DNA from 3 places in the Aestuariirhabdus sp. LZHN29 genome. Region 2 is predicted to be linked to each of the others. Evidence: predicted binding sites of a transcription regulator. Region 2 holds the regulator's gene; each other region holds the start of a gene.

Region 1 (4,158 bases), on a different contig from region 2:
AAGCGCACCTGACGCTCGGTCATGCCGGGACGAAGCTGGTCAACCATCTCCTGAGTGACTACGTTACCCTGATGCACATCGATCTTGTGCACGCCGGGAAATCCGGAGCAGCCGACGAGGGTTGCCAACGAGAGGCCGAGCAGGCCGTGCTTAATTAGGTTATACATCTTGGTGGGGAGCGCTTTCACTTGATTGTCGGATAGTGTGATAATACCCGATATTCTTTGATCTGCTAAGGGTCAATCGACAGGAAAGGAGTAGTTGTGGAAGAGCAAGACATTAAAAATGCTGGCCTAAAGGTGACTGCGCCCCGGGTTAAGATTTTACAACTGCTCGAATCGGCCCCTAATAGTCACATGAGCGCCGAGGATGTCTACAAGGCGTTGATCGAAAGTGACGAGGATGTGGGGTTGGCGACGGTCTATCGCGTGCTCACCCAATTTGAAGAGAAGGGGCTGCTGGTTCGCCATAACTTCAATGATGGTCGCTCAGTGTTCGAGATCGCCAAGGATGACCATCATGACCATATGGTGTGTGTGGATACCGGCCAGGTCGTTGAGTTCTACAGTGCGGAGATCGAGCGCTTGCAGAAGGAGATCGCCCTCAATCACGGTTACGATCTCATGGATCATAAGTTGGTGTTGTACGTTAAGAAGCGTTGCTGAGGTTTTACCTCCCTGAGTTTGACTTAAACGCTCGCCCTTTCCAGCATTTCACGGGCGTGGGCCAGGGTTTGCTGGGTCATTTCAACACCGCCTAGCATTCGTGCAACCTCTTCAATGCGGCGCTCCCCCTGCAGTGGTTCGATACGGGTATAGGTCTGGTTTTTCAGGTTTTGCTTCTGCACCTGCAGGTGCTGGTGCCCCTGTGAGGCCACCTGGGGTTGATGGGTGACGCAGATCACCTGCCCGCCGGCCTCTCCCAGCTGCCGTAAACGTAGCCCGACGACCTCGGCGATACCACCGCCGATACCCACATCCACCTCATCAAACACCAGTGTGGGAATGGTGCTGGTTTGTGCGTTGATCACCTGAATCGCCAGACTGATACGCGAGAGCTCCCCCCCCGATGCTACCTGACGCAGGGGGCGCACTGGTTGACCTGGGTTCGCGCTCACCATAAATTCGATGCTCTCCAGCCCGTTAGCGGTGCCGTCGCTGAGAGGGGTGAGTTGGACGCTGAATTCACCCTGGGGCATACCCAGTTGACGAATCTGTTCCGTTACGGCCTTCGCCAGCTTCGGTGCAGCACGTTCGCGCTGTTTGCGCAGTTTCAATGCCTGGGTTTGATAGTGCTGTTGCAGTGCCTGAATCTCGTGCTCAAGCTGGTCAAGCTGCTCATCGCTGCATTGCAGCTGGGTTAACTCCTCCGAAAGTTGTTCGCTCAGCCCTACCAGCTCCATCGGGGCCGTACGATGCTTGCGGGCGATACTGTTAAACCCGTTAATGCGTTCCTCGAGCTCATACAATCGCTCGGGATCGGCCTCGAAGTGGTCGAGGTAGTGGTTGAGGGTACCGCAGGCTTCCTCGACCTGAATGCGGGCGCTGGTGAGCAGGTCAATGCTCTCCTGCAGTTGTGGGTGACCTGCTGCTATCTCATGCAGCAGATGCAGGCTGTTGTTGAGTTGCTGCAGGGCATTGCCGCTGTCGGCCTCGGCACACAGCTGCAGCGCTTGCTGGCAGTTTTGCACACACTGGCCGGCGTTGGCTTGTTGGTGATATTCAGCTTCCAGCTCTTCGTACTCGCCTGGTTGGGGGTCGAGGGTTGTGAGTTCATTGAGCTGGTAACTCAGCAGTTGAACCCGTGCGCTATCCTCTTCGCTGGCACTGCTCAGTCGCTCAAGCTGTTGGCGCTGGCGCTGCCATTGCTGCCAGATCTGGCGTAGTTGCCCCGCAAGCTCGTCGCAACCCGCCCAGCGATCGAGTAGGCGTTGATGGGCCTCCTTTTTGAGCAGGGACTGATGTTCGTGCTGGTTGTGGATATCGATCAGCATCTCCCCCAGTTCGCGCAGGTCAGTTAGAGGGGATGCACTGCCGTTGATATAGCCGCGGGAGCGCCCTTCGCGGGTGATGACTCGGCGTAAAATACACTCCTGCTCCAGCGCCAGATCACGCTCGCTCAGCCATTGCAGTGCCTGTGGGCATTGGCTCAGGTCAAAGCTAGCCAGAATCTCGGCCCGTTCACTCTGTTGCCCGACACTGGCCGAATCGGCTCGGTCTCCCAGCGCTAGCCCGAGGGCGTCGAGCATGATCGATTTTCCCGCGCCGGTTTCACCGCTGACGACGGTCATGCCGCGTTTGAGATCCAGCTCGAGCTGATCGACGATGGCGAAGTTGCGAATGGACAGGTGGATAAGCATCGCGGGGCTCCGGGAGATAGTTCAGTTTAGACTGTCTATATATACAGTATTTTGATCGGGCGGTGCAACGCTTTTCAGGTGCAGGAATATAATCCCCCTAATAACCCTTGAAACCCTGCGGAGTAACCCCATATAGAGCAGCACTGACTTTTAGTTGCGAAGGGTAACGCCTTTGCATGAATCAAAATGCGAGAGATATGCGGATGAGCGACAAAAAACCGAACCCGGAGCAGCATGAAGAGGTGCAGGCCGACCTCAACGAAGAGGTGCAGTCCCAGACTGAACAGGTAGCAGCAGAGGGCGCGGACGCAGTGCCGCAGGAGGAGTTGGTGTCGGCTTTGCAGGCAGACCTTGAGGCGGCGCAAGCGGAGCTGGTAAAGGCCAGTGAGCAGGTGTTGCGGGCGCAAGCTGATACGCAGAACGTTCGCCGTCGTGCGGAGCAGGATGTCGAGAAGGCTCACAAGTTTGCGCTGGAGCGCTTCTCTGCTGATCTGCTACCGGTCATCGACAGTCTGGAGCGAGCCGTCGACAGCGCTAATGTCGAGGACGAGGCGCAAAAGGCGATGGTTGAGGGGATGCAGATGACCCTCAATATGTTCCAGGGGGCATTGAGTAAGTACGGTCTGGTGGCCATCGAAGCGGTAGGAGAGCCTTTTGATCCCCAGCTGCATGAAGCGATGAGTATGCAGGAAAACGCGGATGTTGAGCCGGGCACTGTAATCGCAGCGTTTCAGAAGGGCTACACCCTCAACGGCCGCCTGGTGCGCCCGGCGATGGTGGTTGTTTCCAAGGCTTCGCAGTCAAAAGTTGACGAGCAGGCTTGAAAATAGCGAATGCGGACGCATATAGAGAGACAGAAGCCGGTTCAGCAACGCTGATATCGATGCGCCGACAGTCGGCGCCGATTGTTGCCGGATTGCACGGATCACATATTGTTGATAACGAATTTTAGATAGCGAATTGACGCCCTTCGCGGGGCGGGACTGGAGAGAAAAGATGGGAAGAATTATTGGAATTGACCTGGGTACCACCAACTCCTGCGTGGCGATTCTGGATGGTGATAAAGCCAAGGTATTGGAGAATGCAGAGGGTGATCGTACGACTCCCTCCATCATCGCCTTTACCGAAGACGGTGAAATTCTGGTGGGCCAGCCGGCAAAGCGTCAGGCGGTAACGAATCCGCATAACACCCTGTTTGCGATCAAGCGTCTTATCGGGCGCCGTTTTGAAGATGCCGAAGTGCAAAAAGATATCGCCATGGTGCCTTACAAAATTGTTAAGGCCGAAAACGGTGATGCATGGGTTGAGTGCAAGGGCGAGATGAGGGCTCCACCCCAGATCTCTGCTGAAGTGCTGAAGAAAATGAAAAAGACAGCCGAAGATTATCTCGGCGAAGCCGTAACTGAAGCGGTTATTACGGTCCCGGCTTATTTTAATGACTCCCAGCGTCAGGCCACCAAAGATGCCGGTAAAATCGCCGGCCTCGAGGTTAAGCGTATTATCAACGAGCCGACCGCAGCCGCACTGGCCTACGGTATGGATAAAAAAGCGGGTGATAAGACCGTTGCAGTTTATGACCTTGGCGGTGGTACGTTCGATATATCCATTATCGAAATTGCCGACGTCGACGGTGAGCACCAGTTCGAAGTGCTGGCCACCAACGGTGACACTTTCCTCGGTGGTGAAGATTTTGATATGCGTGTTATCGACTATCTGGCTGACGCGTTCAAGAAAGAGAGTGGAATCGACCTCAAGGGTGATCCACTGGCCATGCAGCGTTTGAAGGAAGCTGGCGAGAA
Region 2 (4,158 bases):
AAAGAGCACCAGTAGATCCTTGTTGCGCAGACGAATGCAGCCATGGGAGGCGGGTACCCCCATGGGTTCGGTGTCGGGTGTACCGTGAATATAAATATACCGCGCCATGGAATCTACCGCGCCGAGACGGTTGAAGCCCCTCTCATCACCGCACAACCAAAGTATTCGTGTGAGGATCCAGTCTCGGCCGGGGAACTGACGGGCAAGCGCCGGAGTGTAGACCTCACCCGTAGGCCGCCGTCCCACCAACACAGCACCTTCAGGCAGCCCGGTACCTATTTTTGCTCTAATACGATGCACACCTAACGGAGTCTGCTCACTGCCGCTGAGCTGGCCAACACCCTTGCTAGCGCTTGAAATAGGCACCGTCAGTGTCGGCAGCCCGCCCCGTGAATGGCGCAGCTGCTGCTGATTAATGAGGATATGTATTGTCAATGATAGCCCCCGAACTGGAACTCGTCAGGGTACTTAAAAACCTTCCCAAGTGGAACCGGCTCACGACCTTAATGACGCAGACCGGCCGCCAGAAAGGGAACCATTCTGTAAAGAATAGCGGCGACTGTAGACCGGTCATCGTAGTCTCGCACAGCGATAGCTTGCATGGCGTCAAATCCTGACATCGTAAATGCCAAGCTGCCCAGCATAAAATTAAATCTCCAATAGAGCTCCGCCGGCTCCAGGTTCGGACAGGACGCGGTCAGCAGCTTCATGTAACGAACAAAAACACGGGAATAGGTATCACGCATATAACGGCGCAAATGCCCTTGAGACTGGGAAAAAGCCAACCCCAATAGGCGCATAAATACGGAAAGATCATTGTCCGAACGAGACTCGACCCTCAGGGCGGTATCCATCAACAACTTAAGGCAAGCGTCGACATCGTGTGAGGTGTCGCCCTCCTCCTCAAGCCGAGTCAGCTCGGCATCAAGGAGTTCGCAAAATGGATCGAGGAAGCGGGAGAACACAGCCTGTATAAGCGCTTTTTTTGAACCAAAGTGATAATTCACCGCGGCCAGGTTAACACCCGCCTGCCCTGTAATTGTGCGAAGTGAAGTCTCCGCGAATCCTTTTTCTGCGAACAGCTGCTCTGCTGCATCCAATATTCGAACTACGGTTTTGGATTGAGCCATCGTTATTATTCTTGAGCCATGGTTAATGAATGTACGTTCGTTTCAAACATACGTTTGCCGGTATGAAATGTCAACGTTTTCGGGGGGTTAACGGGTAACCTGGAGTGTGCAGCAGTTACCGTTGTTTGCCAGCAGACAAAAACTGTATATAATGCCAGTAACTGTATAAAATCACAGATGCGAAGGTAGGTACATGCAAAAACTAACTGCACGACAGGCTGAAATACTGGCGTTTATAAAATCCTACCTTGAGGAGAGCGGGTTCCCGCCAACCCGGGCAGAGATTGCGCGCGAACTTGGGTTTCGATCGCCCAACGCAGCGGAAGAACACCTGAAAGCGCTTGCCCGCAAGCAGGCAATCGAGATAATTCCCGGTGCCTCCAGAGGGATCCGCATACCAGGGCCTGTGGAGGAGGAGGGGCTTCCAGTTATAGGGCAGGTTGCCGCCGGTAGCCCCATCCTTGCGATTGAGCATATCGAGGAGCACTGCCCCTTAAAGTCGAATTTTTTTAACCCTGCCGCTGACTACCTGTTACGCGTTAAAGGCGAAAGTATGCGCGACATAGGGATCATGGATGGTGATTTGCTGGCGGTCCACAAAACCCAGAGCGTGCGTAACGGGCAGATAGTTGTTGCTCGAATCGATGACGAAGTGACGGTAAAACGATTTCATAAAAACCGTAATCGAGTCACCCTGTTTCCAGAGAACGACGAATTTCAACCGATTGAGGTTGACCTGACACAGGACTACTTTGAAATTGAGGGGCTAAGTGTAGGGGTTATCCGCCGCTAAGCGGACCTTGGGTTGCCTCGCTCAGTGGCAGTCGAGGCAGTGAGAAAAGATGTTCACCTGCTTACCGGGAGAGCGGTGCACACAGCGGACTCAATGAACCGTCTGGGATGCCTCAAGGGAGGGCGAACCTTCGGCCATGCTGCCTACAACGGCAATACCTGCGTTGATCATGGCTTTAGCGACCTCTACATGGCCCTCTTGCAGGAACAGCTTGGCCTCTTCCGAAAAATCGATCGTCACCAAAGGCTCCTCCTCATCTGAGCGCTGCAGTACGATTTCACCAGTAGGTAGCTCAACTATTTCAAGATAGGATGCGGGCATGGTTACAACTCTCGCGTTAGGGGGCGTGTATGCTACCACCTTTCACCCGCAACCACTACAGCGAGTCCGCTACCATTGTGCGGAAGCTTCCCGCAGTCGGAGCGTCAACTCATGGAGTTGGCGGTACCAGCTGTCACATTGCACAGGATCGATCCCTCCCCCGAAGGCAATTGCGTCAACGGCAATGTCAGCATCGTATCGAACCCGCGCATTGAGCATGGCGTGCAGCCAGTAGCTGGAACTCTTTTCCATTCGCTGCAACTCCGCCAGTTCCGGGCTTACCGTACCCTGTATAGCAAGGGCTTCACACACAGAGCTGAGCGTTGCCGCGCCCCCGGTGTAACCACAGGCTGCTGCCAACTCCATGTACAGGGATCTGTAGGCGGCGCCCAGCAAAAGCAGCACCGCCTCTGCATAGGCGTCATAGAGGGGCTCCCCTTTCGCAGTCTCCAGCGAGGCCCACTGATCCAATAGAAGCCAAGCCTGATGTAGGGAGCGCCCTGTAACCAGTTTCGAGTCCCTCACGCTTTTTTCTTGCGCGGTGTACCCTCTTCGACCCAGGCCCCATCCTTATGTAATGCCTTCCATCCAGAGGCCTTGCCGTCCACCTCACTCATCACATACTGCTCCTTGGTTTTTCGGCTGTATCGTATGATTGCGGCATTGCCGTCGGGGTCTTGTCGCGGAGCATCAAGCAGGAAGCCATATTTAGGGTCAAGTGCAGCCTGATGGGGAATTAGCTCTACCACTAGCGGAGCTCTGGTCTCCCGGTTCTTGGGAAACTGACTGGCGGCCAAAAACAGGCCCGCAGCACCATCGCGTAGAATGTAGGTATCCTCTACCTTTTCGCAGACCAGCTCCGGCATTGGAATTGGATCCATCTTGGGCGGTGCAGCTTCCCCACTCCTTAGTAGCTTGCGGGTGTTCTTGCACTCGGAGTTCGAGCATCCAAAGTATTTTCCAAAGCGCCCGGTTTTTAGCTGCATCTGTGCGCTGCACTTGTCACATTCGATAACAGGCCCTTCATAGCCCTTTATCTTGAATTGTCCCTTTTCTACCTCATAACCCGAGCAGTCCGGATTATTACCACAGACGTGAATTTTCCGGCCCTCGTCAATCAGGTAGCTTTCCATCGCTGTACCGCAGATTCCACAGCGGTGTTTTGCCCGTAGCGCCTTGGTTTCAGCCTCATCATCATCGAGGGCAATCGCCTCTTCACCAGGAATCAGGTTAACCGTATTCTTGCACCGCTCTTTAGGAGGAAGTGCATAACCCGAGCAGCCCATAAATACCCCAGTGCTAGCCGTGCGTATCTGCATGGGGCGACCGCAATCACTGCAGGGGATATCCGTAGGGGTAGGCAGGTTAGCACGCATACCATGCTCATCTTTCTCAGCATCCACAAGGCGTTCGCTGAACCCTTGATAAAAGGCATTCAGCAGCGCCTTCCAATCAAATCTACCGGTCGCAACCTCATCCAACTCCTCCTCCATACGCGCAGTGAAGCCGTAGTCAAGAAGATCACTGAAGGATTCTGTGAGCCGGTCCGTAACGATATCGCCCATTTTCTCAGCATAAAAACGCTTCTGCTTGATGGAAGCGTACCCCCTATCCTGAATGGTGGAAATAATCGCAGCATAGGTGGACGGACGGCCAATGCCTCGCTTTTCCAACTCCCGTACCAGTGCCGCCTCGCTAAAGCGAGCAGGAGGTTTGGTGTAATGTTGCAGCGGGTTGAGCTTAACCAGTGAAACGGCCTCGCCCTGGGTAAGTTTGGGAAGAATCACATCCTCCCCCTTCTTGCCACCCGGTGGCAGGATACGAGTGTACCCATCGAAAAGCAGTACCCGGCCTTTGGTACGAAGCTCAAACCCCGCGGCTTCAACCACAACACTGGTGCTGAGGTAGCGCGCT
Region 3 (4,158 bases), on a different contig from region 2:
GCCAACAGCACAAATACCAACCCCTCTACGGAACGAAACTCGCTACCTACGATCAGCTGAATCGTCTCTTGCTTCGCTGCCAAATGCGCCTGCACAACCCCCGCCACCGAGCACTCATCCGTAAGGGCCAATGCCCGGTACCCTAACTGGGCCGCTCGCTGTACGAGCTCATGGGGATGCGACGCCGCCGTAAGAAAGCTGTAATTAGAGCGCACATGCAACTCGGCATAGCCTCGCCGCAACGGCTTATCCTTGGCCAGACTCACGCAAAATAACCCTGCAGATACCACTGTTTTCCCGCATCGCAATACAGCCAACAGAGCTGCCCTCCAACTCCCCGGGCAATATAATAGTCCCTGCGAACCATCTCTCCGTCCCACCACCCGCTGACGATGCGCTCGGCCCCCGCAAAAACCTGATACTCTCGCACATCGACAGACCGTGACCGGACCAACAACCAGGCTGGACGAGGCGAAAAGCACTGACTGGCACCCCCCCTTCCAGGTTGCACGCTCTCCCAAGCCCGCTCCGGACGGTAATCTTCACGACAAGCGATACCGTGCACAGCTCCATCTCCCAGCCGGGCACGTAACAGGCTGACCAACTGCGCAGCTTCCTGTGCACCACCAGCTGTGGCGGAAAATAGCTCTCCCTGATTAGCACCCCTGGCGTGTAAGTGATCAACCCTGAGCCGCACCCCCATTACCGGGGCTCTCAATTGAATTGATTCGAGCTTCATGCGGCTCAAACGCATCAACAAAGCCTCACGGTCATCCGGTTGCGCGCAGTGCACATGGAGGTGGCAACACACCTGCTGGCGGTGAAGCAACTCAAAGCACAACAGATCGGTTTGACGCTGCCGCTCGTGCAGGTAGCTGGCTAACTCCCCCACCAACCGCTGGATCGGAAACAGCAAACCGCTGGAAAACTCAACCTCGGAATAGAATTCAATACTGCGGTCAAACCGGTCCGGAAGGACAAAGCGGGGCCAGGATTCGGGGACCCTCCCCTGCAGCCGCTCCAGATACTGCAACAGCGGACGCCCAAAACGCCTCCCTACCGCCCCACGGGGCAGCCGCCGCAACTGCCCAAGTGATCGCACACCTACCCGCTGTAGCGTTTGAGCACTTTTACCAGGCAGATCCGCCTGATCAACGGGCAGGGCATCCAGTTGATCGCAAAGGCGTGACTTGTCCAGATAGCAGCCTCCCCTGCCCGCACGAGCCAGCAGCCTGGCCTGTAGCGGAGAACACCCCCCAGAGTATTGAAAAGAATAGGGTACCAGCAGCGGCTTCAAGGCACTCCAAAGCGCGTCGATATCCCCATAAAGGCGCAACATCCCTCCCACATCGAGAGACAATCCGGATGGAGGATCCAATGCTATATCTGCAACCCGCTGCAGTAGCGATGCTGCAATCGCCTCTAAAGCCCGGTGAGCACGGAGCGGAACGCTATCACACAACCGCAACCGGGGAGCGAGTAACATGGCATCCGCAACGCTCATTCCACAACGCACACCCTGCGCACTCGCCGCCTCATTCACGCTAAGCAGTTGTCCGCCCGCGCTATTGATCAGGGCCAGGGGTGCGTCTGGCGAAAATTCGGCACGCGCCAGATCCAGCTCGAGCCGATAAAAATGAAGGTACAACCAACCCACACGACCTACCTATACCCTCCCCCACCACAATCCAGATTCAGGTAAACACTACTGAACCCGAACCGGGCTGGTTTCGGCCCAAGGGCCCCGAATAACCTCGGCGGCGGTTTCAGCGGGCAGTCCACTCTCCGGCGCAGGTGAATCCAGGCCGACGACAAAGCGCGATACCGGCCAGCCGCCGCGTCGCTTAAGGATCTCTACGCCCACCCCTTGCAGGTCTGCACTTAACTTTACTCGCAGGGCCGCTACAGCCGACTGCTGCGCATAGATACTATCTCGCAATAAAAAACAGAGACTGTTGCCCTTGCGGGCAGCTAACTGCAGGCGGCGCAACTCACCCGCTGCAATATCACCCGGCCAGCCCAATACCGCACTGCATTCGCCGCCTGCCAGTGCTTGCTCTATCGCCCAAAGTCGATCCTTGAGCGAGTCGGCCCGCACTACCAATACCCGTGAAAGGTCAACACCCGCCGCCTGCAAGGCCGGCGCGTAAGGAATAGCCGGTGGAGCGACCCACAGCACCCAGCGCTCCTGTTGCCGACTCAGGCGCGCCAGCGCCGGCAATAGTATGCGCAATTCACCGATACCATCCCGCTCATACAACAGATCAGTCACCGCCCCCTGCGGCCAGCCCCCGCCCGGCAGCTCGTCATCCAGCACCCCATGACCACTGGATACCGCATCAGGAATAAATTGCTGCCACTCACTGGCTCGCCAAACTTCCAGCCCGGATTTATTGTTAAATTGCATGGGGCACCTCCATATACTGTACGAATAAACAGTATTGGTCATCCGTACAGTAAATGCAACCCTTTCCCATGGTGCTGGCACAGCGGGCGATCGATTTGCTAGCATCATTCCTATGAAGCCAAACCCCGAAGCAGAGGTCAGCGTTAGCCTGACCAATACACTACTGGATACCGCGGTCGAACTCGGACTCGACCGCGAGCAGTTACAGCAGGCAGCAGGCATCGGCACCAGCCAACTCGACAACCCCGACGACCGCATCCCTTTTCTGCTGCAGGAAAATTTGTGGATGCAGATCATTCAGCAATGCCCCGACACTCCGGTTGGACTCTTTATGGGGCTGCGTACCGAACCCGGAAGCTTTAATGTGCTGGGATACATTGCAATGAACAGCGCCACCCTGGGTGAAGCCTTTGGCCACGTGCAGCACTATCAAAACCTGGTTGGCGAAGGCGGTATCGTTGAGCAGGCTAATAGCGACCCAAACCGCTGGATCATTCATTACGACCCGGTCAACCCTGACCACGAATGCACCCACCATCGGGTCGCCGCCGTTTTGAGCAGCTGGGTCAAAATGGGGCAGTGGTTGGTTGATGGCTTTGCAGTCGAGGCTATCTGTTTTCGCAACCCTCCACCTGTCTGCGCAGCACAGTACGCATCGGAACTCGGCTACCCGGTTCGTTTTGACGCTGAGAAAAATGCCCTGCTACTATCACCTGCGATGCGCCACAAACCGATCCGGCAAGCCAACAGTACCCTCTGCACCCTGTTACGCAAGCAAGCCGACAAATTGATTGCGCAACTGCAGAGCAGCTCCCTCAGCCGCCAGGTCGTTACCCTGATTAGCCAACAACTGATGGGGCAAGAACCGGACAAGCAGCGCATAGCTCAAGCCCTTAATATGAGCGCTCGTACCCTGCAACGAAAGCTCGACGAAGAGCAGACCAGCTACCAGAAGTTACTCAGCAACACTCGCCACCAACTCGCCCTCGAGTACCTTGGTCGCGCCGACATCAGTAGTGGCGAGATCGCCTTTATGCTCGGATTTACAGAGCCCAGCACCTTCTATCGAGCCTTCAAGAAATGGACAGGGAAAACCCCAGGCCAGTATCGAAGCGCCCTACGAGCAAGTGCGGTAAATCACTAGCTATAACGGCGCAAAACCCCCATACGCCACCAGGCAGCAACTCCCAATAACAACAGGGTGAGTGCCGCCAACGAGAGCCCCTGCGCAGGCGCCATAAACTCCAGCACGACACCACACAGCAACCCCGAGCTGGCAGGCAGCACCTGGGTACTGATTGTGTACATACTCATAACACGCCCTCGATAGCGGTCTTCGGCATTCAGCTGCAGGGCCGCTACGATCAAGCTGACCGACACTCCTGCAAACAGCCCCGCCAACAACAGCCAAAATGACGCCTGCCACAGGTTTTCACTGCGGCTCAGGGCAAGCATCAATAAGGTTGAGACCAGCAAAGTCCCAATCACCGCCTTACCTTGGGCAAATCGTCGACCAAAGAGCATGCACACCACACCTCCAATAAACAGCGCTAACGCCATAACCGCCAGCAAGCCGCCTCGCTGCATGGGGGTTAACCCTAGCACCTCTATTGCAAAGCGAGGGATGATCACCTGTACAGGCCCCATCACCGAGTAAACGATCAAAGTTAATAGCAGCAACTGCAACATCAGTGGATTGCGGAGGATATAGCGAAACCCGCCCCGCACATCGTTCCACACCGAGGCTTCAG

Evidence for each region. The regulator LexA, encoded in region 2, represses DNA repair genes until DNA is damaged. The targets are predictions, from matches to a motif close to TACTGTNTANNTANACAGTA.
Region 1: a site for LexA is predicted at 2,389-2,408, ahead of recN (DNA repair protein RecN). Genes of this name have one in related genera too.
Region 3: a site for LexA is predicted at 2,422-2,441, ahead of imuA (translesion DNA synthesis-associated protein ImuA). Genes of this name have one in related genera too.

The regions. Positions count from the first base shown of each region.
Region 1 covers NZ_JBNIEU010000001.1:146,675-150,832, reverse strand. Annotated here, with positions in the region: gene ACP3PW_RS00740 (outer membrane protein assembly factor BamE) at 1-167, opposite strand, end outside; gene fur (ferric iron uptake transcriptional regulator) at 264-665, shown strand; gene recN (DNA repair protein RecN) at 689-2,359, opposite strand; gene grpE (nucleotide exchange factor GrpE) at 2,563-3,183, shown strand; gene dnaK (molecular chaperone DnaK) at 3,356-4,158, shown strand, end outside.
Region 2 covers NZ_JBNIEU010000005.1:183,790-187,947, forward strand. Annotated here, with positions in the region: gene ACP3PW_RS16605 (L,D-transpeptidase family protein) at 1-435, opposite strand, end outside; gene ACP3PW_RS16610 (TetR family transcriptional regulator) at 504-1,130, opposite strand; gene lexA (transcriptional repressor LexA) at 1,324-1,923, shown strand; gene ACP3PW_RS16620 (hypothetical protein) at 2,014-2,244, opposite strand; gene ACP3PW_RS16625 (DUF6586 family protein) at 2,314-2,769, opposite strand; gene topA (type I DNA topoisomerase) at 2,766-4,158, opposite strand, start outside.
Region 3 covers NZ_JBNIEU010000001.1:3,072-7,229, forward strand. Annotated here, with positions in the region: gene ACP3PW_RS00005 (error-prone DNA polymerase) at 1-266, opposite strand, end outside; gene ACP3PW_RS00010 (Y-family DNA polymerase) at 263-1,657, opposite strand; gene imuA (translesion DNA synthesis-associated protein ImuA) at 1,706-2,407, opposite strand; gene ACP3PW_RS00020 (AraC family transcriptional regulator) at 2,520-3,551, shown strand; gene ACP3PW_RS00025 (MFS transporter) at 3,548-4,158, opposite strand, start outside.